One region of the Shinella zoogloeoides genome, then DNA from elsewhere that is predicted to be linked to it. Evidence: predicted binding sites of a transcription regulator. Region 1 holds the regulator's gene; each other region holds the start of a gene.
The links. The regulator LexA, encoded in region 1, represses DNA repair genes until DNA is damaged. The targets are predictions, from matches to a motif close to TGTTCNNNNTGTGTTCNG.
Positions count from the first base shown of each region.

Region 2: a site for LexA is predicted at 2,852-2,869, ahead of Q9316_RS01135 (DNA recombination protein RmuC). Genes of this name have one in related genera too.
Region 3: a site for LexA is predicted at 3,006-3,023, ahead of Q9316_RS17825 (helicase-related protein). Genes of this name have one in related genera too.
Region 4: a site for LexA is predicted at 3,777-3,794, ahead of Q9316_RS21240 (ImuA family protein). Genes of this name have one in related genera too.

Region 1 covers NZ_CP132311.1:1,620,773-1,628,095, forward strand. The annotation lists gene trpD (anthranilate phosphoribosyltransferase) at 1-135, shown strand, start outside; gene trpC (indole-3-glycerol phosphate synthase TrpC) at 144-959, shown strand; gene moaC (cyclic pyranopterin monophosphate synthase MoaC) at 959-1,453, shown strand; gene Q9316_RS09150 (molybdopterin molybdotransferase MoeA) at 1,453-2,673, shown strand; gene lexA (transcriptional repressor LexA) at 2,767-3,483, shown strand; gene Q9316_RS09160 (ComEC/Rec2 family competence protein) at 3,464-5,932, opposite strand; gene gltA (citrate synthase) at 6,237-7,323, shown strand, end outside.
Region 2 covers NZ_CP132311.1:47,566-54,888, reverse strand. The annotation lists gene Q9316_RS01155 (hypothetical protein) at 1-523, shown strand, start outside; gene truA (tRNA pseudouridine(38-40) synthase TruA) at 537-1,280, opposite strand; gene fmt (methionyl-tRNA formyltransferase) at 1,280-2,224, opposite strand; gene def (peptide deformylase) at 2,265-2,789, opposite strand; gene Q9316_RS01135 (DNA recombination protein RmuC) at 2,902-4,095, shown strand; gene Q9316_RS01130 (ribokinase) at 4,140-5,039, shown strand; gene Q9316_RS01125 (methyl-accepting chemotaxis protein) at 5,303-7,323, shown strand, end outside.
Region 3 covers NZ_CP132311.1:3,411,358-3,418,680, reverse strand. The annotation lists gene Q9316_RS17845 (ABC transporter ATP-binding protein) at 1-505, opposite strand, end outside; gene Q9316_RS17840 (arylesterase) at 565-1,209, shown strand; gene thpR (RNA 2',3'-cyclic phosphodiesterase) at 1,292-1,873, shown strand; gene Q9316_RS17830 (glyoxalase superfamily protein) at 1,957-2,682, opposite strand; gene Q9316_RS17825 (helicase-related protein) at 3,166-6,237, shown strand; gene Q9316_RS17820 (RNA-binding S4 domain-containing protein) at 6,242-6,661, shown strand; gene fdxA (ferredoxin FdxA) at 6,856-7,194, shown strand.
Region 4 covers NZ_CP132312.1:164,188-171,510, forward strand. The annotation lists gene Q9316_RS21230 (error-prone DNA polymerase) at 1-1,553, opposite strand, end outside; gene Q9316_RS21235 (DUF6504 family protein) at 1,550-3,073, opposite strand; gene Q9316_RS21240 (ImuA family protein) at 2,988-3,746, opposite strand; gene Q9316_RS21245 (hypothetical protein) at 3,924-4,229, shown strand; gene Q9316_RS21250 (hypothetical protein) at 4,284-4,607, opposite strand; gene Q9316_RS21255 (GlxA family transcriptional regulator) at 4,683-5,702, opposite strand; gene Q9316_RS21260 (RBBP9/YdeN family alpha/beta hydrolase) at 5,908-6,534, opposite strand; gene Q9316_RS21265 (methionine ABC transporter permease) at 6,699-7,323, opposite strand, start outside.

The sequences.
Region 1 (7,323 bases):
TCGCTGGTCGTTGCCGGCAAGGCGCAGACGCTTGGCGAGGGCATGAAGCTTGCGACCGAAGCGCTCGAAAGCGGCCGCGCCCGCACCGTGCTGGAACGCCTTGTCTCGGTTTCCAACGAAGCTTCGGCGGAGTAGGATTGGCCATGACCGATATCTTGAAGAAGATCGAAGCCTACAAGTTGGACGAGATCGCCGCCGCGAAGGCGCGCGTCGCGCCCGCAGAGCTTCGCGCCCGCATCCGCGACCAGGAGCCGCCGCGCGGCTTCTTCGCGAGCCTCAAGGGCAGGAAGGCCGAAGGCCGCTTCGGCCTGATCGCCGAGATCAAGAAGGCAAGCCCTTCCAAGGGCCTCATCCGCCCGGATTTCGACCCGCCGGCGCTCGCGAAGGCCTATGAGGCGGGCGGTGCCGCCTGTCTTTCTGTGCTGACCGACACGCCGAGCTTTCAAGGCGCCCCGGAATTCCTGACCGCCGCGCGTGAAGCCTGCGCGCTGCCCGCGCTGCGCAAGGACTTCATGTTCGACAGCTACCAGGTGCTGGAAGCCCGCGCCTGGGGGGCGGACTGCATCCTCCTCATCATGGCTTCGCTCAGCGACGATGCGGCGAAGATGCTGGAAGACGCCGCCTTCTCGCTCGGCATGGACGTCCTGATCGAGGTCCATGACGAAGAGGAGATGGAACGCGCACTGAAGCTGAAATCCAAGCTCGTCGGCGTCAATAACCGGAACCTGCGCACCTTCGAGGTCGATCTCGCCGTTTCGGAGACGCTGGCCCGCATGGTGCCGGACGACCGGCTGCTCGTCGGCGAAAGCGGCATCTTCACCCATGCCGACTGCGAACGCCTCGGCAAGGTCGGCATTTCCACCTTCCTCGTCGGCGAAGGCCTGATGCGCAAGGACGACGTAGCGGCCGCGACGCATGAACTCCTGACCGGCAAGGCCGGCATGCTGGCAGCGGAATGATGACGGGCGACGATCGCACGCTCACCCATATCGATGCGTCGGGCGAAGCCAACATGGTGGATGTCGGCGACAAGGCGGAAACGGTCCGTATCGCCGTCGCCGAAGGCTCCATCCGTATGGCGCCGGCAACGCTCGACCTGATCCTCAAGGGCGATGCCAAGAAGGGCGACGTGATCGGCACGGCGCGTCTTGCCGGCATCATGGCCGCCAAGCAGACGTCCAGCCTCATCCCGCTCTGCCACCCGCTGATGCTGACCAAGGTGTCGGTGGAAATCCGCGAAGACCGCGCCCTGCCCGGTCTCAGGGTCGAGGCCATGGCGAAGCTGACCGGGCGTACCGGCGTCGAGATGGAGGCGCTGACCGCCGTCAGCGTCGCCTGCCTCACAATCTACGACATGGCCAAGGCGGCCGACCGCGAGATGGAAATCGGCGGCGTGCGGCTGCGCGAAAAATCCGGCGGCCGCTCCGGCGATTACAAGCGGGAAGACACCTGATGTCGCTTCTGCCCGTTGCCGACGCCCTCGAACGCCTTCTGACGGCCGCAAAGCCGATGCAACGGACGGAGAGGGTTCCCCTGCACCAGGCAGAGGGCCGCGTGCTGGCGGAAGATATCGCCGCCCGCCTCACCCAGCCGCCCTTCGACAATTCCGCCATGGACGGCTACGCCGTCCGCCACGCGGACATCGCCGAACTGGGTTCAGTCCTCAGCGTTGTCGGCACTTCGGCCGCCGGCCATGCCTTCGAGGGAACCGCCGGCCCCGGCGAGGCCGTGCGCATCTTCACCGGCGCCCCGCTCCCCGGCTTTGCTGATACGGTGCTTCTGCAGGAGGATGCGGAGGTGCTGGAGGGCGGCCGCATCCGCACAACCTATCTCACGCCGAAGGGCCGCCATATCCGCCCGCGCGGCCAGGATTTTACCGAAGGCGAGGTGGTGCTGAAGGCCGGCGCCGTGCTCGATCCCGGCCGCCTGACGGTCGCCGCCGCGATGAACCACCCCGAACTCACGGTCTACGCCCGCCCGCGCGTCGCACTGCTGGCGACCGGCGACGAGCTCGTCACGCCCGGAACACCGCCCGGCGCAAGCCAGATCATCGCGTCCAATACCTACGGCGTCGGCGCCCTCGCCCGCGCGGCCGGCGCCGAAATCGTCGACCTCGGCATCGTCGCCGACGACAAGCAGGCGATCCTCGAAGCGGTGCGTGGCGCGCTAGCGCGCGATATCGACGTGCTCGTCACGCTTGGCGGCGCCTCGGTCGGCGATTTCGATCTCGTGCAGCCCGTGCTCGGCGAAGCCGGCATGGAACTCGATTTCTGGCGCATCGCCATGCGCCCCGGCAAGCCGCTGATGGTCGGACGCCTCCGCGCCGTCCAGGTCGTCGGCCTGCCCGGCAATCCGGTTTCCAGCCTCGTCTGCGCTCTGCTCTTCCTCGAACCGCTCGTCCGCCGCCTTGCCCACCTGCCGCCGGCAAGCCGCCTGCGCCAAGCGGTGGCCGCCGTGCCGCTCAAGGAAAACGACCACCGGCAAGACTATATCCGTGCAAGCATCGCCCGCGCGAACGGCGAGCTTGTCGTCAAGCCCTTCGACAAGCAGGATTCGTCGATGATGAAAATCTTCGCCGCATCGGAAGGCCTGCTGGTCCGCCTGCCGCATGCCCCGGCCGCGCCCGCAGGCGCGGCTTGTGAAGTCCTTCTGCTGCGCGATCCCACCGCCTGAACAGTATTATTGTTCCCTCGGCCTCTTGCGGAACACATATGGAACAGATAGTGTCTGTTCTGGATTTGTTTCACGATTCTCGCTGGAGAGGCCATGCTGACGCGCAAACAACAGGAACTGCTCCTGTTCATTCATGAGCGTATGAAGGAATCCGGCATTCCGCCGTCCTTCGACGAGATGAAGGACGCCCTGGACCTTGCCTCCAAGTCCGGCATCCATCGCCTCATCACGGCGCTGGAGGAACGCGGTTTCATCCGGCGCCTGCCCAACAGGGCGCGCGCATTGGAGGTCATCAAGCTGCCGGACGCCTATTCCCCGAGCCTGCAGCCCCGTCGCGGCTTTTCCCCCTCCGTCATCGAAGGCAGCCGTGGCAAGCAGCCCGCGCCCGCCGCCCCGCCTCAGCGCACGCCACAGGAAATGTCCTCGTCGGTCTCCGTGCCGGTCATGGGCCGCATCGCCGCCGGCGTGCCGATTTCCGCCATCCAGAACAACACGCACGAGATCACCGTCCCCGCCGAGATGATCGGTAGCGGCGACCACTATGCGCTCGAGGTCAAGGGCGATTCGATGATCGAGGCCGGCATTCTCGACGGCGACACGGTTATCATCCGCAATGCGAGCACCGCCAATCCGGGCGAGATCATCGTCGCGCTCGTCGACGACGAGGAAGCCACGCTGAAGCGCTTCCGCCGCAAGGGCGCCTCCATCGCGCTGGAAGCCGCCAACCCCGCCTACGAGACCCGGATCTTCGGGCCGGATCGCGTCAAGATCCAGGGCAAGCTCGTCGGGCTCATCCGCCGCTACCATTGATCGCCGGTTCGGCTTCGAACTGCCCGATGCGCCAGTCATAGGTGCGATGGCGCGACCAGGGCCGGTCGAGCGTTTCGACGGCCGGCAGGAAGGTTGCTTGCGATAGGGAAGCGTTTGCCATTCCGTCCGCGGGCATGATTTCCAGAGCGCCCGTCCGGCGCAGATGCCGGGCCGTCACCAGCCGGGCGCCCGAGCGGCACGTATCGATGCGCAGCGGAAACGGTACGACGACGAGGTCTGCGGCGTCGCAGGCCGTGCCGAGAAAGGCGCTGTCTTCCAGCGCCACGACGCGCCAGCCGCTCGGCGAGATGGCGGCGCAGAACGCCTTTGCCTCGCACACGAAGCCGCCGCGCTTCCCCGCAGTCTCGAAGGCTGCGGACAGGGCATCCTTAGCCTTCTGCCGATCAGCCTTGCGGCGGGGGCGTTTGCGCTCTCCTACGGCCGGCATTTCTTCCGTCGCCTCCTCCAGCGTCAGCCCTGCCGTCTTGCGCATGTCCGGTTTCACGAGATCGCCGAGCCGCAGGGCGCGGCGCCATTGGTCATAGATGAAATCCGGCGGCCGCGTGCGGTTCGTCGCAACCCTGTCGCCGCGCAGGACGGCGACGAGGCGGCCGTCCTCGGAGACCAGAACTTCCGGCCCAGCCCGGCCGCCCGGCCAGAAGGCGACGCCGAGCCCGAAGAGAACGAGCACCGTCCCGGCATGGCGCAGCCGCGTACGCAGCAGGCAGACCAGCCCGCCGCCGACGCCGATGAGGACGAATGCGAGCGGCGAAATGCGGCCGGTCACGATCTCGCCCTTCCACCCGGCGACCCACGTCGACAGGGCGATCATCCATTCGATGCCCTTGCCCATGATCTCAAAGGGGATGGCGTCGAGACCGAAGGGCATCAGCAGCACGGCGATCAGGCCGAACGGCATGACGATGACGCTGATGACGGGCATGGCGAGCAGGTTGCCTGCAAGCCCATAGGCGGGAATGCGGTGGAAGTGGCCGATGGAATAGATCAGCGTCGCAAAGCCGCCGATCAGCGAGGAGAGCAAAAGCCCGCCGAAGAACCGGCCCGCCGCGCCGCCGAAGAGCTGGAACGGCCCGCCCCGGCTCTCCGTCCGCACCGGCCGCTCCCGCCAGGCGGCATAGCCCGCGACAAGGCCGAGTGTTGCCGCATAGGACATCTGGAAGCCGGGATTGGTGACGGCCGACGGCGTCAGCAGCAGGATGAGGATAGCCGAAAGCGCCACGTTGCGCAGGCTGATGGCCGAGCGGCCGAAGAGCACGGCGATCAGCATGACGCAGATCATGATCCACGAGCGCACGGCCGAAATCGCCCCGCCCGAGACGAGGATATAGAGCGTCACCATGACGAGCGCGCCCGCGGCGGCGATCTTCTTCGACGGATACCGCTCGGCAAAGCCGGGGATCAGCGCCATCGCCATGCGCGCGCCGACGAGGAAGGTGCCAGCCGCGAGCACCATGTTGAGCCCCGAAATGGCGAGCACATGGGCAAGCCCTGCCTGCCTCAGCGCCTCCACCGTCTCCGCGCCGATCGCCCGCTGTTCCGCCGTCACCAGCGCGGCGGCGATCGCCCCGGCATCGCCACCGATACGGCCGCGAATATGCTCGGTAAGATTGTTTCGCCAGGTAGCGATCGTTTCGCGAATCCGCCCATCGAGCCCGGTATCCACGGAAGCGACGGTGCTCGGTGCACCGTAGAAATAGCCGATGGCGCCATTGCCGGCAAAATAGGCGTCGAAGGTGAAGTCGTTGAGGCCGGAAAGTGCCGGCCCGGAGGGCGGGCCGAGCCGGGCGCGGCCGCTGATGCCGTCGCCGATGGCGATCGGCGCATGCCGGCTGCGCGCAAGGAGCGTCACGATCCGCGGCGCACGCTTCAGGACCGGATCGCGCGTCGTCTCGAGTGCGATGCGATAGCGGATCGCCCCGCGCTCGTCGCTCTCGCGCGACAGGACGCGGCCGCTGATCTCGCTCGTCACCGGCGCATCTAGGATGACCGTGTCCAGCCTCGCACTTTCGAAAGCGGCGAGCAGCATGCCGACGGGAACGAGGAAGGCAGCAGCGGCGGTAAGCGCCGTCCAGTCCTCCCGATGCCGCAATCGCAGGGCCGGCCAGAGCGTCGCGCAGGCAAGCAGCGCGAGAGCAAGGAGCGACGGGTCGGATACGCCGGCGAACCAGAGGGCTGCGCCGATGCCGAGAAAAACGGGAACGAGGAGGAAGAAATGGCCATGCGCGCGCTCGGCAGCGAAGGCCGTCGCGATGGGCCATTCCGATACCGCCAGCCGAACGCGGCCCGCCGTCTGGAGAACTGCGGCAACGGACATCCTCCGGCTTGGTGTCTCGCGCAGCGGCGCCGGCAAGACGCCGTCGTCGGCCACCGCCCGGAAGGCATAGGCCTCGGGCACGTCCCTCCGCTCCCCGACATCCACCTTGGCCATGGCCCGGCCCCGCTTTCCCCATTCCATCATGCAATCGAACGGAGAAATCTGCAATCGGCAGTAGGCTCCAAAATTGCTAAGCCTGCCAGAAGGGATGCGCCCTCCATGATTTGAGGGACACTCTCAAAGGTTGCTTGCAAGTTCACGGAAACGGTAGATATTGCGTTGCCGGAACGTCCATTTCCGCACTGCACAATTTGCCTTTGGTATTGCTTGGCAGGGCATCGCAAATGGGTTAGCAAAACGAGCATGTTCACGGCCCGGCACAACTTCGTGCCGCCATTCGAAACAACGGAGGATCGTTATGACAGGAAACAGCGCGGATGTATCGTTCGGTGGCAAGACAGTCGAACTGCCGACGCGGTCTGGGACGATCGGCCCCGATGTGATCGACATCGGCACCCTCTACAAGAACACCGGTGCCTTCACCTACGACCCCGGCTTCACCTCCACCGCGTCGTGCGAATCGAAGATCACCTATATCGACGGCGACGAAGGCGTGTTGCTGCACCGCGGCTACCCCATCGAGCAGCTTGCCGAACACGGCGATTTCCTCGAAGTCTGCTACCTTCTGTTGTACGGCGAACTGCCGACCAAGACCCAGAAGGACGATTTCGACTATCGCGTCACGCACCACACCATGGTGCACGAGCAGATGTCGAAGTTCTTCACCGGCTTCCGTCGCGACGCCCACCCGATGGCCGTCATGTGCGGCGTCGTCGGCGCGCTCTCGGCCTTCTACCACGACTCGACCGACATCACCGATCCGCACCAGCGCATGGTCGCCTCGCTGCGCATGATCGCCAAGATGCCGACGATCGCCGCCATGGCCTACAAGTACCATATCGGCCAGCCCTTCGTTTACCCGAAGAACGACCTCGACTATGCGTCGAACTTCCTGCGCATGTGTTTTGCCGTTCCCTGTGAGGAATACACGGCGAACCCGGTGCTCTCGCGCGCCATGGACCGCATCTTCATCCTGCATGCCGACCATGAGCAGAACGCCTCGACCTCGACGGTCCGCCTCGCCGGCTCCTCGGGTGCCAACCCGTTCGCCTGCATCGCGGCCGGCATTGCCTGCCTCTGGGGCCCGGCCCATGGCGGCGCGAACGAAGCGGCCCTCAACATGCTCGCCGAAATCGGCTCGGTCGAGCGCATTCCGGAATATGTCGCCAAGGCCAAGGACAAGAACGATCCCTTCCGCCTGATGGGCTTCGGCCACCGCGTCTACAAGAACTACGATCCGCGCGCCCGCATCATGCAGAAGACGACGCACGAGGTTCTCGGCGAACTCGGCATCAAGGACGATCCGATGCTGGAAGTCGCCATGGAGCTCGAGCGCATCGCGCTGACGGACGAGTATTTCATCGAGAAGAAGCTCTATCCGAACA
Region 2 (7,323 bases), 1.6 Mb from region 1:
CGGCTGGCTGGACCTGACGCTGCGCGGGCTCACCCGCTCCTTCTGGGCCTTCGTCTGGTGCCTGCCGGCCTTTGCCGTCATCTGGGCGTCCTGGCGGCTCTACTATCTCGCCAGCATGCCGGCGGAAACGCCGACCGGCCTCGTCTTCTTCATCAAGCTGCTGGTCGTCGACATCGCCGGCTGGCTGCTGCCGCTCGTGCTGCTCGCCGCGCTGGCGCGCCCGCTCGGCTATGGCAAGTATCTTGCGACCGTGGTGACGGCCAGCAACTGGATCGCCGTGCCCTTCGCCTATGCGGCGGCCATTCCCTTCGCGCTGACGCTGGTGCTGCCGACGAGCGCGCCCTTTGCCGGCCTGCTGCTCTACGCGGTCTTCGGCGCGAGCGTCGTGCTGCAGTTCCGCCTCGTCTGGATGTGCGTCGGCAAGCAGACGCTGCTGGCGGCGGCCATGACGGCGGTCTTCGTGCTGCCGCCGATGATCGTCGGGCAGGAATTGCAGCGCCTCCTCGGCACGCTGCCCGGCTGATTGCCGGAAACGCTCAGTAATCCACGGCCATGAAATAGAGCCCGTCCGGCGGCGCCACCGGACCGCAGGCCTTGCGGTCGCGCGCTTCGAGCGCGGCCCGCACGTCGTCCACCGTCCACTTGCCCTCGCCCGCCAGCTTCAGCGTGCCCGCGAAGGAGCGGATCTGGTTGTGCAGGAAGCTCTGCGCGGAGACACGCATCTCGATAAGCTCCCCGCTGCGCGTGACCTCCAGCCGGTCGATGGTGCGCACCGGGCTGTTGGCCTGGCACTGGGCGGCGCGGAACGTCGTGAAGTCGTGCCGGCCGACCAGCATCTGGCCAGCCGCGTGCATGGCCGCGTGGTCCAGCTCCTTGGCGACGAACCAGGCGCGGTTCGCTTCCAGCGCCAGCGGCGCGCGGCGCGAGATGATGCGATAGAGGTAGTGCCGCTTCACCGCCGAAAAGCGGGCGTCGAAATCGTCGGGCACTTCAGCCGCGTCGAGGATCGCCACGCGCTCGCCGGCCATGCCGAGATGGGCGTTGAGCGCGTTGCGGAGCGTGTGCCCCGCCCAGATGCGCGACAGGTCCGCATGGGCGACCTGCCCCATGGCGTGCACGCCGGAATCCGTCCGCCCCGCGCCGCGGATCGACACGGTCTCGCCGGTCAGGGAAAGGATCACCGCCTCGATGGCGCCCTGCACGGAATGGCCGTTGTCCTGCCGCTGCCAGCCGACATAGGGCGTGCCGTCATATTCGATGCGCAGGCGGTAGCGCGGCATCAGGCGAGGACCTCGCCGGCAGGAACCGGCGTGCCGCGCAGGAAGTCCGCCGCATCGAGCGGCTTGCCGCCGGCCTTCTGCAGGCGCACGAGCCGCACCGCCGCACCATCGCCGCAGGCGACGGTCAGCCGGCCGTCGAGCACCGTTCCGGCGGGTTTTGCGGTGGTCTCGCTGGAGCGTTCGCTGGCCAGCACCTTGACGCGTTCGGGCTTGCCGGCGACGGAAAGCTCGAACCAGGCGCCGGGGAACGGCGAGAGGCCACGAATATGGTTGTGCACGTCGCCGGCAGGGCGGGAGAAGTCGATGCGTGTTTCGGCCTTGTCGATCTTGGCGGCGTAGAGCACGCCCCCCTCGGCCTGCGGCGTCAGCGGAAGATCGCCGGCCTCGAGCTTTGCCATGGCCTCGGCCATCAGCCCGCCGCCGGCCTGCATCAGCACATCGTGCAGTTCACCGGCGGTCATCGTGTCGCTTATCGCCACGCGGCGGGTGAGCGCGACCAGTCCGGTATCGAGACCCTTGTCCATCTTCATGACCATCATGCCGGTCTCGGTGTCGCCGGCCATGATCGCGCGCTGGATGGGCGCCGCGCCGCGCCAGCGCGGCAGCAGCGAGGCATGGCCGTTGTAGCAGCCGAGCCGCGTGCCGGTGAGGATCGCTTCGGGAAGCAGCAGGCCATAGGCGACGACGACGGCGACGTCCGCATTCAGCGCACGGAACGCCGCGCGATCGGCTTCCTCGCGGAAATTGACCGGCGTGCGGACGGGGATGCCACGCTTCTCCGCGGCTTGCTGAACCGGCGACTTGACCAGTTCGAGGCCGCGGCGGCCGGCCGGGCGCGGCGGCTGGGAATAGACGGCGACGATCTCGTGGCCAGCGCTGGCAAGCGCTTCCAGCGTCGGAACGGAGAAATCCGGCGTGCCCATGAAGATGATGCGAAGGGCCATCGGTCAGCCTCCGTAGGGATGGGAGACGGCGGTTGCCGCCTCAGAGCGCCTTGCTGCCGCGCAGCTTGGCCGCCTTGGTGAACTTGCGGATCACCATTTCGCGCTTCAGCTTGGAAATATGGTCGATGAACAGCACACCGTTGAGGTGGTCGATCTCGTGCTGGAGGCAGGTCGCCAGCAGGCCGTCGGCCTCCGTCAGCCGTTCCTTGCCGTCACGGTCGAGATGCTTGACGGTGATCGCTGCCGGGCGCTCGACCTCGGCATAATAATCCGGGATCGACAGGCAGCCTTCCTCGTACACCGAGCGGGCATCCGACGTGCTGACGACCTCCGGGTTGATGAAGACGAGCGGCGCCTTGTCCTCGCCGTCCTTCGACACGTCCAGCACCAGCATACGGCGCGCAACGCCGATCTGGATGGCGGCAAGGCCGATGCCCGGCGCATCGTACATGGTCTCCAGCATGTCATCGGCGAGCTTCTTCACCTCGCTGTCGATGGTCTCGATGGGCTTCGAGACCTCGCGGAGGATCGGATCGGGAAGGATAATCAGCGGCTTGATGGTCATGCGCCTCCCTTAGCGTGGTTTTTTTGGGCTTTCAATCGGCTTCACCAGCCCTTCACTTCATTTGTTCACGTTATGATCTGGTTTCCGTCGCAATCCGTGTTATGGTCGCGGCATGATCGACCCCACTTTCGATACCCTGCTCCTGACCTTCCTCGCCCGGCTCGGCGGCCCCGGCCCGGCGCTGCTCCTCTTTGTCGTCACGCTTCTCGCCGTCTTCGGCTTCGTCTCTGCCCGCCGCAGCCATGCCCGCCAGCGTGAAGCCGCGGCGATCGCGGAGTTGCGCTTTGCCGAGCTACTGAGGGCGCAGACCGAGATGCAGGGACGCGTCGGGGCGATGGCGGAGGTCTTCGGCGCAAAACAATCCGAGACGAACCAGGCGATCAATGCGCGGCTCGACGGCCTGACGCAGCGCCTCGGCCAGTCGATCTCCGAGCAGACGCGCGCGACCCACGAGAATCTCAGGCGCTTGCAGGAACGGCTTGCCGTCATCGACACGGCGCAGACCAACATCCAGTCGCTGGCCAAGGACGTGGTCGGCTTGCAGGCGATCCTCTCCAACAAGCAGACGCGCGGCGCCTTTGGCCAATCGCGCATGGAGACGATCATCGCCGATGCACTGCCGCACGGCGCTTACCAGTTCCAGGCGCAGCTTTCCAACGGCGTGCGCCCCGATTGCACGATCCGCATGCCGAATGGTCAGCCGCCGCTCGTCGTCGACGCCAAGTTCCCGCTGGAGGCATGGAACGCCATGTCGGACGGGCGCCCGCCGGAGGCGGTAAAAATCGCCGCCCAGCAGTTCCGCCGCGACATGGAGACCCATATCCGGGATATTTCCGAAAAATACCTGCTGGCGGGAGAAACGCAGGACACGGCCTTCCTCTTCGTGCCCTCGGAATCGATCTTCGCCAGCATCCACGAGAATTTCGAGGGCGTCGTGCAGCGCGCGCATCGGGCGCGCATCGTCATCGTCTCGCCCTCGCTGCTCATGCTCTCCGTGCAGGTGCTCCAGGCGCTCCTCAAGGACCAGCGCATGCGCGAGCAGGCGCATGTCATCCAGGGCGAGGTCGCACGGCTGATGGACGATTTGACGCGGCTCGACGACCGGGTGCGCAAGCTGCACGGCCATTTTACCTCGGCGCAGAAGGATGTGGACCTCATCCTCACCTCGACGGAAAAGCTGGCGCGCCGGGGCGCGCGCATCGGAGAGCTTGAATTCGAAAGCGTTTCCGAGCTTTCCCAGCCGGTGGAGAAGACCGTCGAGAGCAGAACGGGAGCATTGCGGCTGAGGGTAGTTGACGAGGACTGACCGCCTCGGGCAGTGTCCGGCGGAAACGACAAGGGGCAGCTCTCATGATCACCGTCTTCGGTTCCATCAACATGGACCTCATCGCAACGCCGGAACGCCTGCCGAAGCCGGGCGAGACGGTGATGGGCAGCAGCTTCACCACCGCCGCCGGCGGCAAGGGCGCCAACCAGGCGCTTGCCGCCCGCCGCGCCGGCTCCATCGTGCGCATGGCCGGCGCCGTCGGCGACGACCGGCTGGGAAGCCAGGCGCTGGCGCTGCTCGCCGATGCCGCGGTAGACCTCAACGGCGTGCGCTCCGCCGCCGAGGCGACGGGCACGGCGCATATCCTCGTCGACGACGAGGGCGAGAACGTCATCGTCGTGGTGCCGGGCGCCAACGGCACCGTCGCGGAGGAAGATGCCAGGCGCACGGTCGGCGGCATGTCGCGCGGCGACTACCTGATGCTGCAGTTCGAGATCCCCAACGCCGCCATCGAGGCGGCGCTTGTCGCGGCCAAGCAGAAGGGCGTCACCTCGATTGTCAACATCGCCCCCTTCAGCGCCGACGCCCGGCGGCTCGGCGCCATGGCGGACGTGCTCGTCGCCAACGAGACGGAGTTCGACCTCTTCGTCGGCAAGGGCGAGCTTTCCGACGAGGCGCGCGAAACCACCATGCGCGCGCTCCACGCCGCAAGCGGCCAGACGATCATCGTGACGCTCGGCGCCGACGGCGTGATCGCCATCCGCAAGAACGAGATCTTCCGCGCCGCCGGCCTCGTCATCGAGCCGGTCGATACGGTCGGCGCGGGCGACACGTTCTGCGGCTATCTCGCCGCCTCGCTTGATGCCGGCCTCGGCTTCAAGGACGCCCTGCGCCGCGCGGCCGTCGCCGGCTCGCTCGCCTGCCTCAAGCCGGGCGCGCAGCCCTCCATCCCGTTTGCCGCCGCCGTCGACGCGGAAGTCTGAACGGCTCGGGCTGGAAGGTGCATCGGGCGTCGCATGGTTCGCGACGCCTGAAAATCAGCCGGTTGCGCCAAGAAGCGGCAACGAAACTTGGCTATTTATTAATGTTTTATCGGTTACTGAAGTCCTCAGACACCGCACCTTGAACAGGCGCGGTCCGTCTCTGGCGCTGGTCGCGCGCCCCGACCTCCATGATGGAGACCCCCGCAAACGAATGTGCCCCTTCGCGGCCATCCGCCGCGGGCGTCTCTCATCGTGAGGATTTCATGTTCAAGTTCCAGGCCAAGTCGCTCGCGACGAAGCTCATCGCGGTTACCGGCGGCACGATCGCCCTGGTGATGCTCGCCTCCAATACCGTTCTGATCGACCAGACGCAGAGCCGCGTGTCCGATCTCGTCTATACGCAGGCCGACACCGAGGCCAAGGCGATCGCCGCCGACATCGCCGCCGATATCGGCGCGCTGGCCGGCGCGGCGCGCGCCATGGGCGGCGTCATCGAGCAGGGCCATGCGGCCGGCTTCATGGACCGCAAGGCCGTCGTCAGTATCCTGAAGGCGAACACGGAAAAGAACAGCTTCGCGCTGGGTAGCTGGTTTGCGGAAGAGCCCAACGCCTTCGACGGCCAGTCGCGCGGCATGGCCGAGCAACTGGAAACCGGCACGTTCAAGGACGGCTCGTTCAACCCCTACTGGACGAAGCGCAAGGACGGCACGATCACGCTGTCGACCTTCGAATCCGACTACAAGGCCGAGTGGTATGCGCTGGCCGCCAAGAGCGGCAAGGGTGCCATGAGCTCGCCCTATCAGGAAACTTCCACCGGCGAGAACCTGACGATGGCCTCCATCGCCTATCCGGTCAACGTGAACGGCAAGATGATCGGCGTCACCGGCGCCGACGTCTCCCTGAAGACGCTCTATGACAAGCTGAGCCAGCTTCGGCCGTTCGGCGAAGGCCGTGTCATGCTGCTCTCGCAGACCGGCAAGTGGATCGTCGGGCCGAACGTCGACCTGCTTATGAAGGAATACGATTCGACGGGCGTCGAAGTGGTGAAGGAAGCGCTTGCCACCGGCAAGGTCGGCCATATCAAGAACCTGTCCTTCGATGAGTTCGCCGCCTTCGACCGCGTCGTCTACCCGTTCGCGCTGCCGGATATCAACACGACCTGGGCCGTCCTCGTCGACGTGCCGCGCGCGGCGATCAATGCGCCCGTCCAGGACCAGACCTATATGATGATCGCAGGCGGCCTGATCGTGCTCGCCACCGTGCTGGCAGGCCTCTACTTTGCCGTCCGCTTCTTCGTGCAGAAGCCGCTTGCCGGTCTCGTCAACGATGTCGCCACGCTCGGCAACGGCGTCTACACCCAGCCGATCGCCGGCCAGGACCGCTCTGACGAGACCGGTTCGGTCGCGAAAGCCCTGGAAGGCTTCCGTCACCGGCTCGCCGATACCAAGCGCCTAGAAGCCGAAGCCGACAGCCAGCGCCAGATGACGGAAGCCGAGCGCGGCCGCTCCGAAGCCGAACGGGCCGAATCGAGCGCGCTCCAGCGCGATATCGTCGCCCGGCTCGGCGACGGCCTTGCGCAGCTTTCCTCGGGCAACCTGACCTTCCGTCTCTCCGGCGATTTCCCAGGCGAATACGGCAAGCTCAAGACCGACTTCAACTCGGCGATCGCCAGCCTCGAAGAGACGATCCAGACGGTCAACGCCTCGGTCGGCAATATCGGCGGCGGCACCGGCGAGATCTCCAGGGGCGCGGCCGACCTGTCGCACCGTACCGAGCAGCAGGCCGCAAGCCTGGAAGAAACCGCAGCCGCGCTCGACCAGCTCACCTCGCAGGTCAATTCGAGCGCCGAGAACGCCCGCGTCGCCGCCAAGTCGGTGGAAACCGCCAGCAACGACGCCAGCAAGTCCGGCGAAGTGGTGCAGAAGGCAATCGACGCGATGCGCGGCATCGAGCATTCTTCGGGCGAAATCTCCAACATCATCGGCGTCATCGACGAAATCGCCTTCCAGACCAACCTGCTCGCTCTTAACGCCGGTGTCGAAGCCGCCCGCGCCGGCGAAGCCGGCAAGGGTTTCGCAGTCGTCGCCCAGGAAGTGCGAGAGCTTGCCCAGCGCTCGGCCAAGGCCGCCAAGGAAATCAAGGCGCTGATCAACACGTCCGAGGTGCAGGTGCGCGAAGGCGTGGATCTCGTCGGCAAGGCCGGCAGCGCGCTGGAAAACATCGCCGACCAGGTCATCCAGATCAACGGCCTGATCCGCCAGATTTCCGGCTCGGCCTCCGAACA
Region 3 (7,323 bases), 1.8 Mb from region 1:
CGTCGGCGATCAGCAGCTTCGGCGAAGGGGCCAGTGCCCGGGCGATCGCCACGCGCTGCTGCTCGCCGCCGGAAAGCTGGCCGGGATAGTGCGACAGGCGCTCGCCGAGCCCCACGGCCGTCAGCTCGCGCCGCGCGATCTCGAAGGCGTCGCGCACATTGGCGAGTTCCAGCGGCACCGCGACGTTTTCCAGCGCCGTCATGTTGGGAATGAGGTGGAAGGACTGGAAGACGATGCCGATGTTGCGGCCGCGGAAATCCGCCACCTGATCCTCGTTCATTCCGTGCAGGCCCGCGCCGTCGATATGGATCTCGCCGCTGTCCAGCCGCTCGAGGCCGGCGAGCACCATCAGCAGCGTCGACTTGCCGGAGCCCGACGGGCCGACGATCCCGACCGATTCGCCCGCATCGATCGCAAGGTCGATCCCCTTCAGCACATGAACGGACGCGGCCGCCTGGCCGAGGGTGAGATCGGCTTTTTTCAGATCGATGATGGTTTTGGCCAAGGAATTCTGCCCTATATGTATCGGAAACACTGGAATGCCAGCAATCTAGGAATAGCTCCATGTCGTTTAAAGCGGCCGTCGGATTTTTCGCCTCACTTGCGATCACAGCTTTGTTATCCGCCGGCATCGCACAGGCTGCGCCCGTCAAGCTCGTCGGCTTCGGCGACAGCCTGATGGCCGGCTACCAGCTTCCCGCCGCCGATGCCTTTCCGGTCAAGCTGGAGGCTGCGCTGCGCGCCAAAGGCTACGAGGTCGAGATCGCGAATGCGGGCGTTTCCGGCGATACGACGTCCGGCGGCCTTGCCCGGCTCGACTGGTCGATCCCGGACGGAACGCAGGGCGTAATCCTCGAACTCGGCGCCAACGACGCCCTGCGCGGCATCGCCCCGGAGGAGACCGAGAAGAACCTCGACGCCATGCTGGCCCGGCTCAAGGAGCGGGGCATCCCGGTCCTGCTTGCCGGCATGCTGGCCCCGCCCAACATGGGTGCGGACTATGCCGCGCGCTTCAACGGCATCTACCAGCGCCTTTCGGAAAAGCACGGCGTACCGCTCTATCCGTTCTTCCTCGAAGGCGTCGTCACCAAGGCGAACCTCCAGATCGAGGACGGCATGCATCCCAACCCGGAGGGCGTGGACGTCATGGTCCAGTCGATCCTCCCGACGGCGGAAGCCTTCCTCAAGTCGATATCGGCAGGGGAGTAGTTATCGCGGGTGCGAAATAAGGGTTGCGCGAAAGTCCTTTGCGTGATTCGCTGACGTTACATTCCAGTAGGGAGAAGTCGCCATGCCGAGACTTTTCGTTGCCCTCGAAGTGCCGCGGAATGCGGCGATGAGCCTCTCGTTGCTGAGAGGCGGACTTCCCGGAGCCCGCTGGATCGATGTCGAGAACTTCCATATTACCTTGCGCTTCATCGGCGACATCGACGGGCGCACCGCCGACGAGGTTGTCGACAGGCTCGACCGCATCGAGCGCCCCGAATTCCAGCTCGCCCTGTCCGGCATCGGCTCCTTCGGCTCGAAGAAGCCCCATTCGGTCTATGCCGGCGTCACGCAGGCGCCAGAAATGTATGCGCTCCAGGCGGAAATCGAGCGCATCTGCCAGCGCCTCGGCCTTCCCGCCGATCCGCGCAAGTTCACCCCGCACGTCACCCTCGCCCGCCTGCGTAACGCCCGCCCCGAGGATGTCGCGCACTACCTCACCGGCCGCGGCAATTTCTATACCGCGCCCTTCACGGTGAACCGCTTCGTGCTGATGTCCTCCAAGGAATCCGTCGGCGGCGGGCCGTACCTCACCGAAGAGGTCTTCCCGCTCTACGAGGCCGGCGGCGGCTGGGAGGGCGCGGACCTGCACGATCATCCGGTTTGACGGACGATGTCGATCGGCCCGATGCCGGCTCGGCACCGGGCCTCCGAGTTTTCCCGATCCTGTCATGGGCAGGATAATGGCCGTCAGCCGGATATCCCGGTGAAATCCAGATTAGCCGGTTGCTTGGGCAAAGTTTTCCGCTCCGGGGCCTGTGGCGCCATCTCGGTCGTCCGGGTGCCATGCGCGACGGTCTCGAGACGGAAGTTTCGTGCCCACACCTTCCCATAGCCCTTCAGGAAGAAGCCGAAATGGATGCTGGAAGCTTCCACGGGTACATCCAGAACGACCGAACGCTCGATCCAGCCGGATGTGCCGTAGATCGCCCCGTTCTCCTCGCGCTGAAGCATGTTGTCGAAGCGCAGGGTCGAACCTGGCTCTCCGTCGACACGCATCCAGATGGTTCCGACATTCGCTGCCTCGGCCCTGATGCTGGCCGTCAGGCTGACAGTACCGCGGTAGCTGTCGGCGTCTATACTCTGCATCAGGCATGCAAAGCGCTCGTTTCCGAGGTCGGTCTCCTTACCCACGAGGCACTCGATAAGTGCACAGCCGGGCGACGTGAGATCGAGGCCGATCCGATATCGCTGGGTGTCCGTAAAGCCGGTCGGGAACCAACCAGAGGGGAGAGGCAGCGGCTGGAGCTTTGACTTGGCCGATTCGATCTGTGCCGAAAGAATGTTCCAGTCGGCAAGCCCGAATTGCCGCGCGATCAGTTCGAGGCATTCACCATGGGACATGTCGATATTCCGCTCCGCCAGAGACTGGCGCAGCGCTTTTGCCATGGCTTTCGATTCCAGAAAGCTTTTCATCGGTTCATCCCTACCCGGGCGACTCGGAAAGAGGTCAGTGCTCGCATTGCTGATGAATCGCCAGGGCGGGTCAAACCATGATTTCGGTTATGCGTTCACCATTCCACGACGGGAGCGAGCGGCAGGCCGCATAAGCCTGATTCGAAGCGTAGCAGCCTCAATCGATGCGTCAAGGCAACTTGAAGCAGCATGGCGGGTTTCCATTGTCGGCGAAGCTTAGTCCTTAATAGGATTCAACATTTCGTGGCACCGGCGAAAATTCCTTCAACCCCTTGCAGTGAACAAACCCTGAATCGCCGCGAGTCAGCGATTCGTCGCCGTTTCGTTCCGTTCCTGTTCCCTGAGCCGGCGAAAGACCCGGGAAAAGCAGCCCATTTCGCCTCCCCCCTTGCCATCGGGCGCCCTGATGGGCATCTGTGGCCTGCCGGAAGTGCTTCCGGCCGAAATTGAAACCTGCCGGGGCGTGACTTGTCGCAAGCACCCATGATCTTGAGCGGCCGCGGGGTCACCGCGGTGCTCGGCCCGACCAATACGGGCAAGACCCACTACGCAATCGAACGCATGGTGGCACATGAGACGGGCGTTATCGGCCTGCCTCTGCGCCTGCTTGCGCGCGAGGTCTATGCGCGTCTTGTCGAGAAGGTCGGCCAGCACAATGTCGCGCTCGTCACCGGCGAGGAGAAGATCACGCCGCATATGGCGCGCTATTCGGTCTGCACCGTCGAGGCGATGCCGCGCGAGACGCGCGCCGCCTTCGTCGCCATCGACGAGGTGCAGCTCGCCGGCGACCTCGAGCGCGGCCACATCTTCACCGACCGGGTGCTGCATCTGAGGGGCCGGGACGAGACGCTGCTGCTCGGCGCGGCCACCATGAAGCCGATCCTCGAACAGCTTTTGCCCGGCATCCATGTCATCGAGCGGCCGCGCCTTTCCCAGCTCTTCTATGCCGGCTCCAAGAAGATCACCCGCCTGCCGCAGCGCACTGCCATCGTCGCCTTCTCGGCCGACGAGGTCTACGCCATCGCCGAGCTGATCCGCCGCCAGCGCGGCGGGGCGGCGGTCGTGCTCGGCGCGCTCTCGCCGCGCACCCGCAACGCCCAGGTCGCGCTCTACCAGGAGGGTGACGTCGAATATCTCGTCGCCACCGACGCGATCGGCATGGGCCTCAACCTCGACGTCGACCATGTCGCCTTCGCGCAGGACCGCAAGTTCGACGGCTACCAGTTCCGCAACCTGAACCCCGCCGAACTTGCCCAGATCGCCGGCCGCGCCGGCCGGCACCTGCGCGACGGCACCTTCGGCGTGACGGGCCGCGTCGATCCGTTCGACGACGAGCTGGTCAAGCGCATCGAGACCCATCAGTTCGATCCCGTCCGCGTGCTGCAATGGCGCACTCCGCGCTTCGACTATTCCTCGCTTGCAAACCTGCGCAAGTCGCTCGACGCCCCGCCGCCGATCAACGGCCTGACGCGCGCGCTGCCGGCCGTCGACCAGCAGGCGCTCGAACATCTCTCGCGCTACCCCGACGTCCGCGATCTCGCGACCACGCCGGAACGCGTCGAAAAGCTCTGGGAAGTCTGCGCGCTGCCCGACTACCGCCGCATCACGCCCGCCCAGCACGCCGACCTCATTTCGACGCTCTATGCCGATCGCGTAAAACGCGGCACGGTTAACGAAGACTTCATGGCGGACCAGGTGCGCCGCGCCGATCGGACCGATGGCGAAATCGACACGCTTTCGGCACGAATCGCGCAGATAAGGACTTGGACCTATGTGTCGAATCGGCCCGGATGGCTTGCCGATCCGACACACTGGCAGGAAAAGACGCGGGAAATCGAAGACCGATTGTCCGATGCGCTACATGAACGGTTGACGAAACGCTTTGTTGATCGCAGGACATCTGTGCTCATGAAGCGCCTGAGAGAGAATGCGATGCTGGAAGCTGAAATCAGTGTGAATGGTGATGTCTTCGTGGAAGGACATCATGTCGGGCAGTTGGCCGGTTTCCGGTTCACGCTCGTGCCCGGAACGGAAGGCCCGGATGCGAAGGCCGTGCAGGCGGCTGCGCAGAAGGCGCTAGCGCTGGAATTCGAGGCCCGCGCCGCACGCCTGCATGCCGCCGGCAACGCCGATCTCGCCCTGAGCTCCGACGGTACGGTGCGCTGGCTCGGCGATCCCGTCGCGCGCCTGACCGCCAGCGAGCACGTCATGCGCCCGCGCGTCATCCTGCTCTCCGACGAGCAGCTGACCGGCAATGCGCGCGACCACGTCGCCGCCCGCATCGAGCGTTTCGTGAACCACCATATCGCCACTGTGCTGAAGCCGCTCGACGACCTTTCGCGCGCCGAAGACCTGCAGGGCCTTGCCAAGGGCCTCGCCTTCCAGCTCGTCGAAAATCTCGGCGTGCTGTTCCGCCGCGACGTCGCCGACGACGTGAAGGCGCTCGACCAGGACGCGCGCGCTTCGATGCGCAAGCACGGCATCCGCTTCGGCGCCTACCACATCTTCATGCCGGCGCTCCTGAAGCCGGCCCCGGCCGAGCTCATCACCCTGCTCTGGGCGCTGAAGAACGACGGCCTCGACAAGCCGGGCTACGGCGACCTCATTCCGGTGCTCGCCGCTGGCCGCACGTCGGTCGTCACCGATCCGAGCTATGAGCGCGCCTTCTACAAGCTCGCCGGCTTCCGTTTCCTCGGCAAGCGCGCCGTGCGCATCGATATCCTGGAACGCCTGGCCGATCTCATTCGCCCGCTGCTCCAGTGGAAGCCCGGCACGCCGCGCCCGGACGGCGCCTATGACGGCCGCCGTTTCGTCGCGACGACCGCCATGCTCTCCATCCTCGGCGCGACGCCCGACGACATGGAAGAGATCCTCAAGGGCCTTGGTTACCGCGCCGACAGCGTGAAGGCGGAAGAGGCCGCAGCCTTCCTCGCCGCCCAGGCGCCCGCCGATGCCGCCGCTGCCGCTCCGGCGGAAGCCAATGCGGAAACCGCCGACGAGCACGACGCCGACGCGGCGGATGCCGAAAGCGAAACGCCGGTCGCAGCCGCCGAACAGGCTCCGGTCACGGAAACCGCCGAGGCTCCCGCCGCGGTCGAGGCCCCGGTCGCAGAGGCCGAAGCGCCGGCTGCTGCGGAAGCTGCAGCCGATGGCGAGCCGGTCGAGGCCAAGCCCGTCCTGCTCTGGCGTCCGGGTTCGCGCCACGACAACCAGCGCCAGGGCCACCGTCATGGCGGCGAGCGCAGTGGCGACCGCCAGGGCGATCGTCAGGGTCAGGGCGAGCGTCGCGGCGGTGACCGCCAGCGTGGCCAGCCGGCCGGTGAACGCGGCGAGCGCCGCGAGGGCGGCCGCCCCAACCAGGGCCCTCACCAGGGCAAGGGCCGCGACGGAAAGCCGCAGGGTGGCAATCGCCCGGACCGCGGCGAGCGCAACGAGCGCGGCGGAAAACCGCAGCAGGCGAAATTCGAGGCAAGGCCGCCCCGCAAGGAAAAGCCGATCGACCCGGATTCGCCCTTCGCCAAGCTCGCAGCGCTCAAGGAGCAGATGAAGAAGTAAGCCCATGGCACGCGACGAGGAACAGCCGGCAGGTCAGGCGCGACAGCGCATCGACAAGTGGCTGTTCTTCGCGCGGTTGCGCAAATCCCGCTCGCTGGCGGCAAAATCCGTCGAGGCGGGTGACGTCCGGATCAACGGCGTGCCTATCCGCCAGCCTTCGCACGGCGTGCGCCCCGGCGATGTCGTCGTGCTCTCGCTCGACCGGCACGACATGACCGTCAAGGTCCTCCAACCCGGCGAGCGCCGCGGTCCCTACGAGGAAGCCCGGCTTCTCTACAGCGACATGACGCCGCCCCCGCCGCCGCGCGAGGAGCGTTCGCTCTTCGAGCAGGCAACGCGCGAACGGGGCACCGGCCGGCCGACAAAACGCGAGCGCCGGGAAACAGACCGGCTGCACGGTTTTCCCGGCGATGGCGACGATTAGAATTCTATACCTCGCCTGCGCCTGAACACGCATGTATTGCGCTTGCAAAGCGTCCGCAAAGCCTTTACCTCAGCCACCTGACAGCCCCGCGCGAACGTGGCTCTTTTCCTCCCCGGCAAGCCGATCGCGTGACGGGACTTGCGGTGATGGATGGCCCGCTTTCCAGCCGCTTCGTGACGATTCTGGAGTGACTCATGACGTATGTCGTGACCGACAACTGCATCCGCTGCAAGTACACGGATTGTGTGGAAGTATGCCCCGTCGACTGCTTCTACGAGGGCGAGAACTTCCTGGTCATCCACCCCGACGAATGCATCGACTGTGGCGTGTGCGAACCGGAATGTCCCGCCGAGGCGATCAAGCCGGACACCGAACCGGGCCTCGACAAGTGGCTGAAGGTGAATTCGGAATTCGCCTCGATCTGGCCCAACATCACGGTCAAGCGTGACGCGATGCCGGAGGCCAAGGAAATGGACGGCGTGGAAGGCAAGTACGAACAGTACTTCTCGCCCAATCCCGGCCAGGGCGACTGATCCCGCCACGGGGCGGCGACCGATCCTGGGGAAAAAGGCTTGCTTGCGCCGAAAGGCGATAGGGCAGGCTTGATGACCCATGCGAAGCAAATTATTGATTTCGGCACTTTTTTGTGATAGGGTCACGAT
Region 4 (7,323 bases), on a different replicon from region 1:
TCGTCCTTGTCCCATTCGATCACCTGCCGGCCGTCCATGGCCGCGGGCTCGATGGGCACCAAGTCGTCCAGCCGGTCACGCGTCAGCACGAAGCCGCCGGGATGCTGCGAAAGATGACGGGGTGCGCCGATCAACTGGCGGGCCAGTTCGAGCAGCAGCTTTATGCGCCGGTCGTCCACATTGAGGCCCGCCGATTGGGCATGGCTTTGCGGAACGTCGTTTGACCAGCCCCAAACCTGCGAGGACAGTGCCTTCAGCACATCCTCCGGCATGCCGAGCGCCCGGCCGACATCGCGCATGGCCGCGCGCGAGCGGTAGCGGATGACTGTCGCGCAAAGCGCCGACCGATCCGTCCCATACGTATTGTAAATCCACTGGATCACCTCCTCCCGGCGCTCGTGCTCGAAGTCGACGTCGATATCGGGTGGCTCGCCGCGCTGTTCGGAGACGAAGCGCTCGAAAAGGAGGCCGTTGTCCTGAGGATCGACGGCGGTGATTCCCAGCACGTAGCACACCGCGCTGTTTGCCGCCGACCCGCGCCCCTGGCAGAGAATCTTCATCTCGCGCGCCTCCCGGACGATCGAGTTCACCGTCAGGAAGTAGGGGGCGTATTTCATCTTCTCGATGAGCCGCAGCTCATAACGCAGCTTCTTACGCACCACCTCCGGCACGCCGTCCTGATACCGCACGGCCGCCCCCTCCCACGTATATTTCTCCAAGGCCTCTTGCGGCGTGAGGTCGGCATATTCCTTCTCGTCGGGATATTGGTATTGCAGCTCGTCTAGCGAAAACCGGCAGCGCTCCACGATCTCCAGCGTACGGCGAAGCGCTTCCGGATAACGGGTGAAGAGGCGGTGCATCTCCTCTGGTGGCTTCAGGTAGCGGTCGGCGTGGCGCTCGCGCAGGAAACCGGCATTGTCGATGACGACATTGTGGCGGATGCAGGTGACGATATCCTGCAGCATGCGCCGGGTGGGCTCGTGGTAGAGCACATCGTTGGTGACGACGGTCGGCACGCGGTATTGGGCGGCAAGATTGGAGAGCTGCCAGAGGCGGAGCTGGTCGTTCGGCCGGCGGCGCAGCGTGAGAGCGAGGTAGCTGCGGTCGCGGAAGGTTTCCTTGAGGCGGCGGAGATGAAAGGCGGTGGTTTCGTCCGCCTCGTCCGGCACCAGCACGGCAAGCAGCCCCTCGTTCCATTCGACGACGTCGGCCCAGTCGAGATGGCACTTGCCCTTGCCGGCCTTCTTCTTGCCGATGGTCAGCAGGCGGCAGAGGCGGGCATAGGCGGCGCGATCCGTCGGATAGGCGAGCATCGACATGCCATCGGCAAGGTCCAGCCGGCAGCCGACGACGAGACGCATTGTCTCCCCTTCCGGCAGTTCCTTCACCGCCCTGTGGGCCTGCACGATGCCGGCGAGGCTGTTGCGATCGACGACGGCGAGAGCTTCGATGCCGAGCGCGCCGGCCTGCGCGACCAGTTCTGCACAGCCGCTCGCCCCGCGCAGGAACGAGAAATGGGAGGTCACCTGAAGCTCGGCATAACGCGGTTTCATGCGAATATCCCGTGCAGGAACCAGCGGCCGGCCCCGCTTGCCGCCTCGGCCTCGTTGCCCGAGCGGAAGAGCCAGAAGCGCTCGCCCTCCGCATCCTCGACCTGGAAATAGTCGCGCACGGCGGCAAGCTCGGCGTCGCGCTTCCACCATTCGCCGAAGATGCGCTCCGGGCCGTCCGCCCGTTTCACCAGCCGCCGCACGCCGCGCCATGTGAAGGACGCCGGCGGGTGGTCCGGCAGGAGCGCCATGACCTCGATCGGCTCCGGCCGGGCAAGTAGGCGCGCCGGGCGCGGCCAGCCCTCCTGCCAGCTCGTCCCGACATCGGGCGCCAGGGGCGGAATGCGGCGGAAGGACCGCTCCGGCACGTCGCTTTCGACCGGGGCGATACGGTATAGGCGTGCGGCGCCGATGCGGTTGGCGATGACGTCAACGAGGCCGGCAAGGTCGGCCTGCTCCTCCTCTATCAGCGAAGACGCGGCCTGCTGCAGGACAAGCGGTTCGGCAAGCGTCGCGGTCAGATCCATGATCTCGATGCCGAAACCCGGATCAATCGTCTCGATCCGGTCGCAGAGCAGCCGGATGAGCCGCTTTTCATCGCGCACGGCGCGTGCCGTCCCGACCCGGATCGCCTGCAGGGAATTGTCGACGCGGTGGAAGAGAAGATCGAGCCGGCGCGCGCCGAGGCCGCGCTTTTCCAGTGCGTGACAGAGATCGTGCACGAGGCCGGCCGTATAGCGGGCGATAGTCTCCGGTGCGCCGATCGGTTCGCCGAAGACCTTTCGCACCGTGGCGAGCTCCGGATCGCGCAGCGGATCGACGGGTTCGGAAATCCTGCCCTCGATCTGGTCGAGCCGGCGGCCGAGGAGCGGGCCGAAGCGCAGCACGAGCGGCGCGCGCGGCACGGCGAGCACGTCGCCGATCGTGGCAAAGCCGAGCACATGCAGGCCCGTCACGGTTTCCGGCGCGATGCGCAGGCCGGGGATCGGCAGCGGCGCGACGGCCTCCCCCGCCGCGCCGGGCGGAATGATGCAGACCGGATCGGCATGGAAACGGGCGGCGGCATAGGCCGCCCCCCAGCTATCGGCAATGGCCGCGCGGGCGAAAATGCCGGAGGCGCCGAGGCGGTTGACGAGGCCGGTCAGCATGCGTGCCTCGCCGCCGTGCAGGTGGTCTGCGCCGGTCGTGTCGATGACGAGCCCGTCCGGCGGGTCCGGCGCGACGATGGGGGCGTAGTGCTGCAGGGCCCAGAGAGCAAGGCGCCGGAGCGCCGCCGCATCGGCCGCGGGGTCGGCGGGCATGGTCAGGACATCGGGCAGCAGCGCATGGGCCTTGGTGAGCGGCATGCCGACGCGAAGGCCCGCCTGCTCGGCCGGCCGGCTCACCGCCGTCACGATGCGGCGCGAACCCTCCTTGCCGACCAGAACGAGCCGCCGGTCAGGCGGAGGCGCCGAAGCGCCAAGGGACCGTCGCAGGCGATCGATCGGCCAGCCGGGAAGAAAAAGCGATACGACCCTCGGCATCGGATGCCTCCACTTCGAATTGCGCCGTCTCGCCGGAGCGGCAGCGGGTGAGTTCCAGCAGCCATTGCGCCCGGCCGACGCCCGGCACGGGAAGCGGCACGGACGGCCGCACGGAAACCTGCCAGCGCGTGACGGCGGCCGTGGGCAGCAGGAAAGCCCCGGCTTCCCGCCTATGCCTGAAGCGGCGCACGGCGATGCCGAGCGTGCCCCCGGCTTCCGCAGCAAGCTGCAGGCGGCGCGAGGCCGTCATCGACAGGCGCGCGACCTCCGCCACCACCGCGCCCAGCCCGCCATGGCGCAGCCCCTCCTCGAAACAGAGGAGAAGGCTCTTCTCGTCGCCCGCTTCCACATAGAGGACGCGCCCGGGGGCGAGCCCTGCCTGCGCCATCGCGGGGGCGAAGAGATCGGGCCGCGTCAGGCACCAGAGCACCTGTCCCCTGGTGCGGGCGGCAATGCCGGCGGCAAAAAGCATGGCGGCCGCGCCCTCGACGGCATCGTTGCCGCCGCCGCAGACCTCGTGCAGGCTGGCCAGCGCCAGCCCGCCGCCGGGCAGCCGGCTGTCGATTTCCGGCACGCCGAAGGGCAGCACCGCCCGGTCGCGCAGGGCGCGGCCGTCGAACTGCCGGATGCGGTCGCGCAGGTCGGCGACAACGGCATTGGCGGAGGCGGACATCGGCTGGCGGGCTCCTGGTCGAAGAATGAATGTTCTTTATTTGTTCTCATTCTTCCCCAGAGTCAATCGCCGGAAAGATCACAGTTTGAATCATCCTCGGGAACCAACGGGCGCGGCGGAAGTTCTCCCTCACGCCATTCCAGCAAATTCTGGTCATCAAATTCAGGAGACATGTCCATGGCTGACGAAAAAAGCACCGGCAAGCGCACGCTCGGCGTCGTTGAAGGTCGCGACAACATCTCTGAGGAAGCCCGCGCCGCGGCCGCGGAAGCCACGGTCAGCGAACAGATCGAGGCGCTGAAATCGGAAATCAGCCGGCTGAAGGAATCCGCGGGCCTGATCGCCGAGGGCACGGGCAACCTGGCGGTCGCCAAGGCGGAATCGCTGCGCGAAGAACTGCGCCAGACCATTCAGGCCAACCCGCTCGCCACCCTCGCCAGCGCCGCCTTCATCGGCTACCTCTTCGGCCTTCGCCACCGGTAGAGCCTTGCCCATCATGCCATGAAAAAGCCCGGCAATGCCGGGCTTTCTTGCGTGTCAGAACCAGCGCTGGCGGCGGGGCGGTTCGCTTTCGAGCGAGCCGAGCAGATAGCCGATGACGATGCCGGCAAGTCCGGCCGTAAGCACGACCGTCGAAAGGGCGGCCGGATGCTCGCGTGCGGCCTGGGCGACGGCGGCGCCTTCGTTGCGGACATATTTGCTTGCAGAGCGCACGGCGGGGCGGGCGGCCTCCATGGCATTGCCGGCGCGGTCGCGGATCGTCTCGTAGGCCTCGGTGCCCTTGTCGCCGATATCCTTTTGGAGCTGGGCGATTTCGGCGCGCAGGGCGGAAATCTGGGATTGAACGTCAGTGCTTGCCATTGCGGTCTCCTTGTCTGCAATCAAGACCGAACGGATGGCAGGCAGCTTGGTTCCAAGCGGCGGTAAGAAACGCGATCAGCCCGCCTGGCGGCGCCCGTCGCGGCGGATTTGCGAGGGCGTGTCGCCGAAGGCGGCGCGGAAGCGGCGAGTGAAGTGCGAGAGGCTCTCGAAACCGGTTTCCAGCGCGATCTCGATCAGCGGCTTGTTGGTGCGCACCACCATGTTGTACGCGGCGGCCATGCGGATCTTCATGTAGATCGCGCTCGGCGAGGCCCCCATGTCGCTCTCGAACAGCCGCTCCAGCTGACGGCGGGAGACGTTGGTCATGGTGGCGATGCTGTCGATGGAGAGCAGGTCTTCCGTGTGCTGCTCCATCATCATGATGGCGAGATGCACGCGGCGGTCGCGTGCTTCGAGGCCGAGCGGATTGCGCGGCTGGAGGTCGGTGGCGTCGCGCCGGTGGCGGATCTGAAGGATTTCCAGCGCATTGCGCTCGGCCGCCTCGCCGACATGATGGCGCACGAGTGTCGCGGCAAGATCGGCGACGCTGCTGCCGCCGGCACAGGTGGCGACCTTGCCGTCGAAGCGGAAAATCTGCTCCGAGGTCGCATCGATGTCGGGGTAGCGCCCGCGGAATTCGCGGTGGTGCAGCCAGCTCACGCAGGCCGTATGGCCCTTGAGCAGCCCGGCTTCGGCGAGGATGAAACTGCCGGTACACAGCCCGATCAGTCCGACGCCGGCATTGGCCGCCTTGCGCAGATAGGCCGTCGCATAGCTGTCGATCGGTTCGTCGACGCTCAGGAGGCCGCCGACGACGGCGATATAGTCGAAACAGGACGGATCGGCGAAGGGCGCGGTCGGGGCGACCTGGATGCCGCCCGACGAGGAGATGAAGTTGCGCGTGCTGCTGATGACGTCCCAATCGCAGTTGACGCGGCGGGAACGGTCCTCGCTGTCGCTGGCAAGGCGCAGGGTATCCACGAACAGCGCGAAGGCCGAGAGGGTGAAGCTCTTCGACAGGATGAAGCCGACGCGCAACGCCTTGGGCGCCGCCGCTCCGCTTATCTCCTTCGATGTCCGAACATCCAGCGCCATCAGACCTCCCAAACCGTTCCGCCGGACACTATCGTCGCAGGCACGGACCGCTGGCAAGAGCCATAGCAGATTTCGCAGCGCGCCTCCATTCCCCGCCCGACGTTTGTGGAGGCGTGGACGCCCTGCCCGACGCTCGTCAGCGCGCAGGCGTTGGACAAGGGGTGCGTCAGGCTCCACTACCGGTTCTGAGAGCCCGCGAGGATATTCAAGTGAGCGCCAACCCGGAATGGGCGACGGCCGCGGTGAAGAGGCGGCGGTCCGGCGTCTCGGCTTGCGACGCGCGGTCTTTCAGGATCTCCAGGAAGTCATAGCCGGCGGTCCAGCGGCCGAAGCCGCTCGCGACGTTGATATGGCCCGCCGCGCCGATATCGACGAGGCCGCTGCCCCAGGCATGCGCCGTCCGGCGCAGCCGGTCGAGCGGCATATAGGGGTCGTTGAGGCTGCCGACGACGAGGGAGGGAAACGGCAGATGCGTGTCCGGCATGGCGCCGAACCTGACGATGCAGGGATGCAAGGTTTCGGTCGCATCGAGATCGCAGGGAGCGACGAGCAGCGCGCCGCGGATGCGCGAGGCGAGCCGGCTTTCGGCGAAATGCGCCGCCAGGACACAGCCGAGGCTGTGCCCCACCAGCCAGACGTCCCTTCCTACCATCTCGACCTGCCGCTCCAGTTCCGTAAGCCACTGTTCGCGTCTGGGGCAGGTCCAGTCGTGCTGATCGACGACCCGGCTATCCGGATTGTCCCGTGCCCAATGGCGCTGCCAGTGCGTTTCCGGCGAACCGTTGAGGCCGGGCAGGATGAGGGTGTCGACGGGTATATCGAGTGACGGCATGGCGGGCCTTCCTTCGCGAACGGGCTATGGTGCGGATGATGCGCGCGAAGGAGCGCGATCGTAAGAAAGGGCCTGCTACAGTCTTCAAAATCCATGAAAATTCTTTGCATCCGCGGCGGGATGCGGGGCATCGGGCGGCTTCCCGTCCGATGCCTTTTTGGGACTCAGCCGCGATGATCGAGGCGGGCGACGAGGCGGTCGCCGAACCACTGGATGCCGCAGACGAGCACGATGAGCACCGCGACGACCGCAACCATCACGGCCGTCTCGAAACGCTGGTAGCCGTAGCGGATGGCAAGGTCGCCGAGCCCGCCCGCGCCGATGGCGCCGGCCATGGCGGAAGCGCCGATCAGCGTCACCAGCGTAACCGTGAAGCCGGCCACGATGCCCGGCAGCGCCTCGGGGATCAGCACCTCGCGCACGATCGTCCAGCGGTTGCCGCCCATGGCGCGCACCGCCTCGATGAGGCCGCGGTCGACCTCCCTGAGCGAGACTTCGGCGATGCGGGCATAGTAGGGCGTCGCGGCGATCGACAGCGGCACGATGGCCGCCCAGGTGCCGATCGACGTTCCCACGATGAGGCGCGTCACCGGAATGAGCGCGACGAGCAGGATGATGAAGGGCACGGAGCGGAAGCCGTTGATGACGGCGCCGAGCACCCGGTTGATCGAGAGGTTTTCCGCAATGCCGCCGCGCGCCGTCGCGACCAGCGCAAGGCCGAGCGGCAGGCCGAAGACGAGCGAGATGACGCCGGAGGCGGCCGTCATCACGATGGTTTCCCAGAGCGAA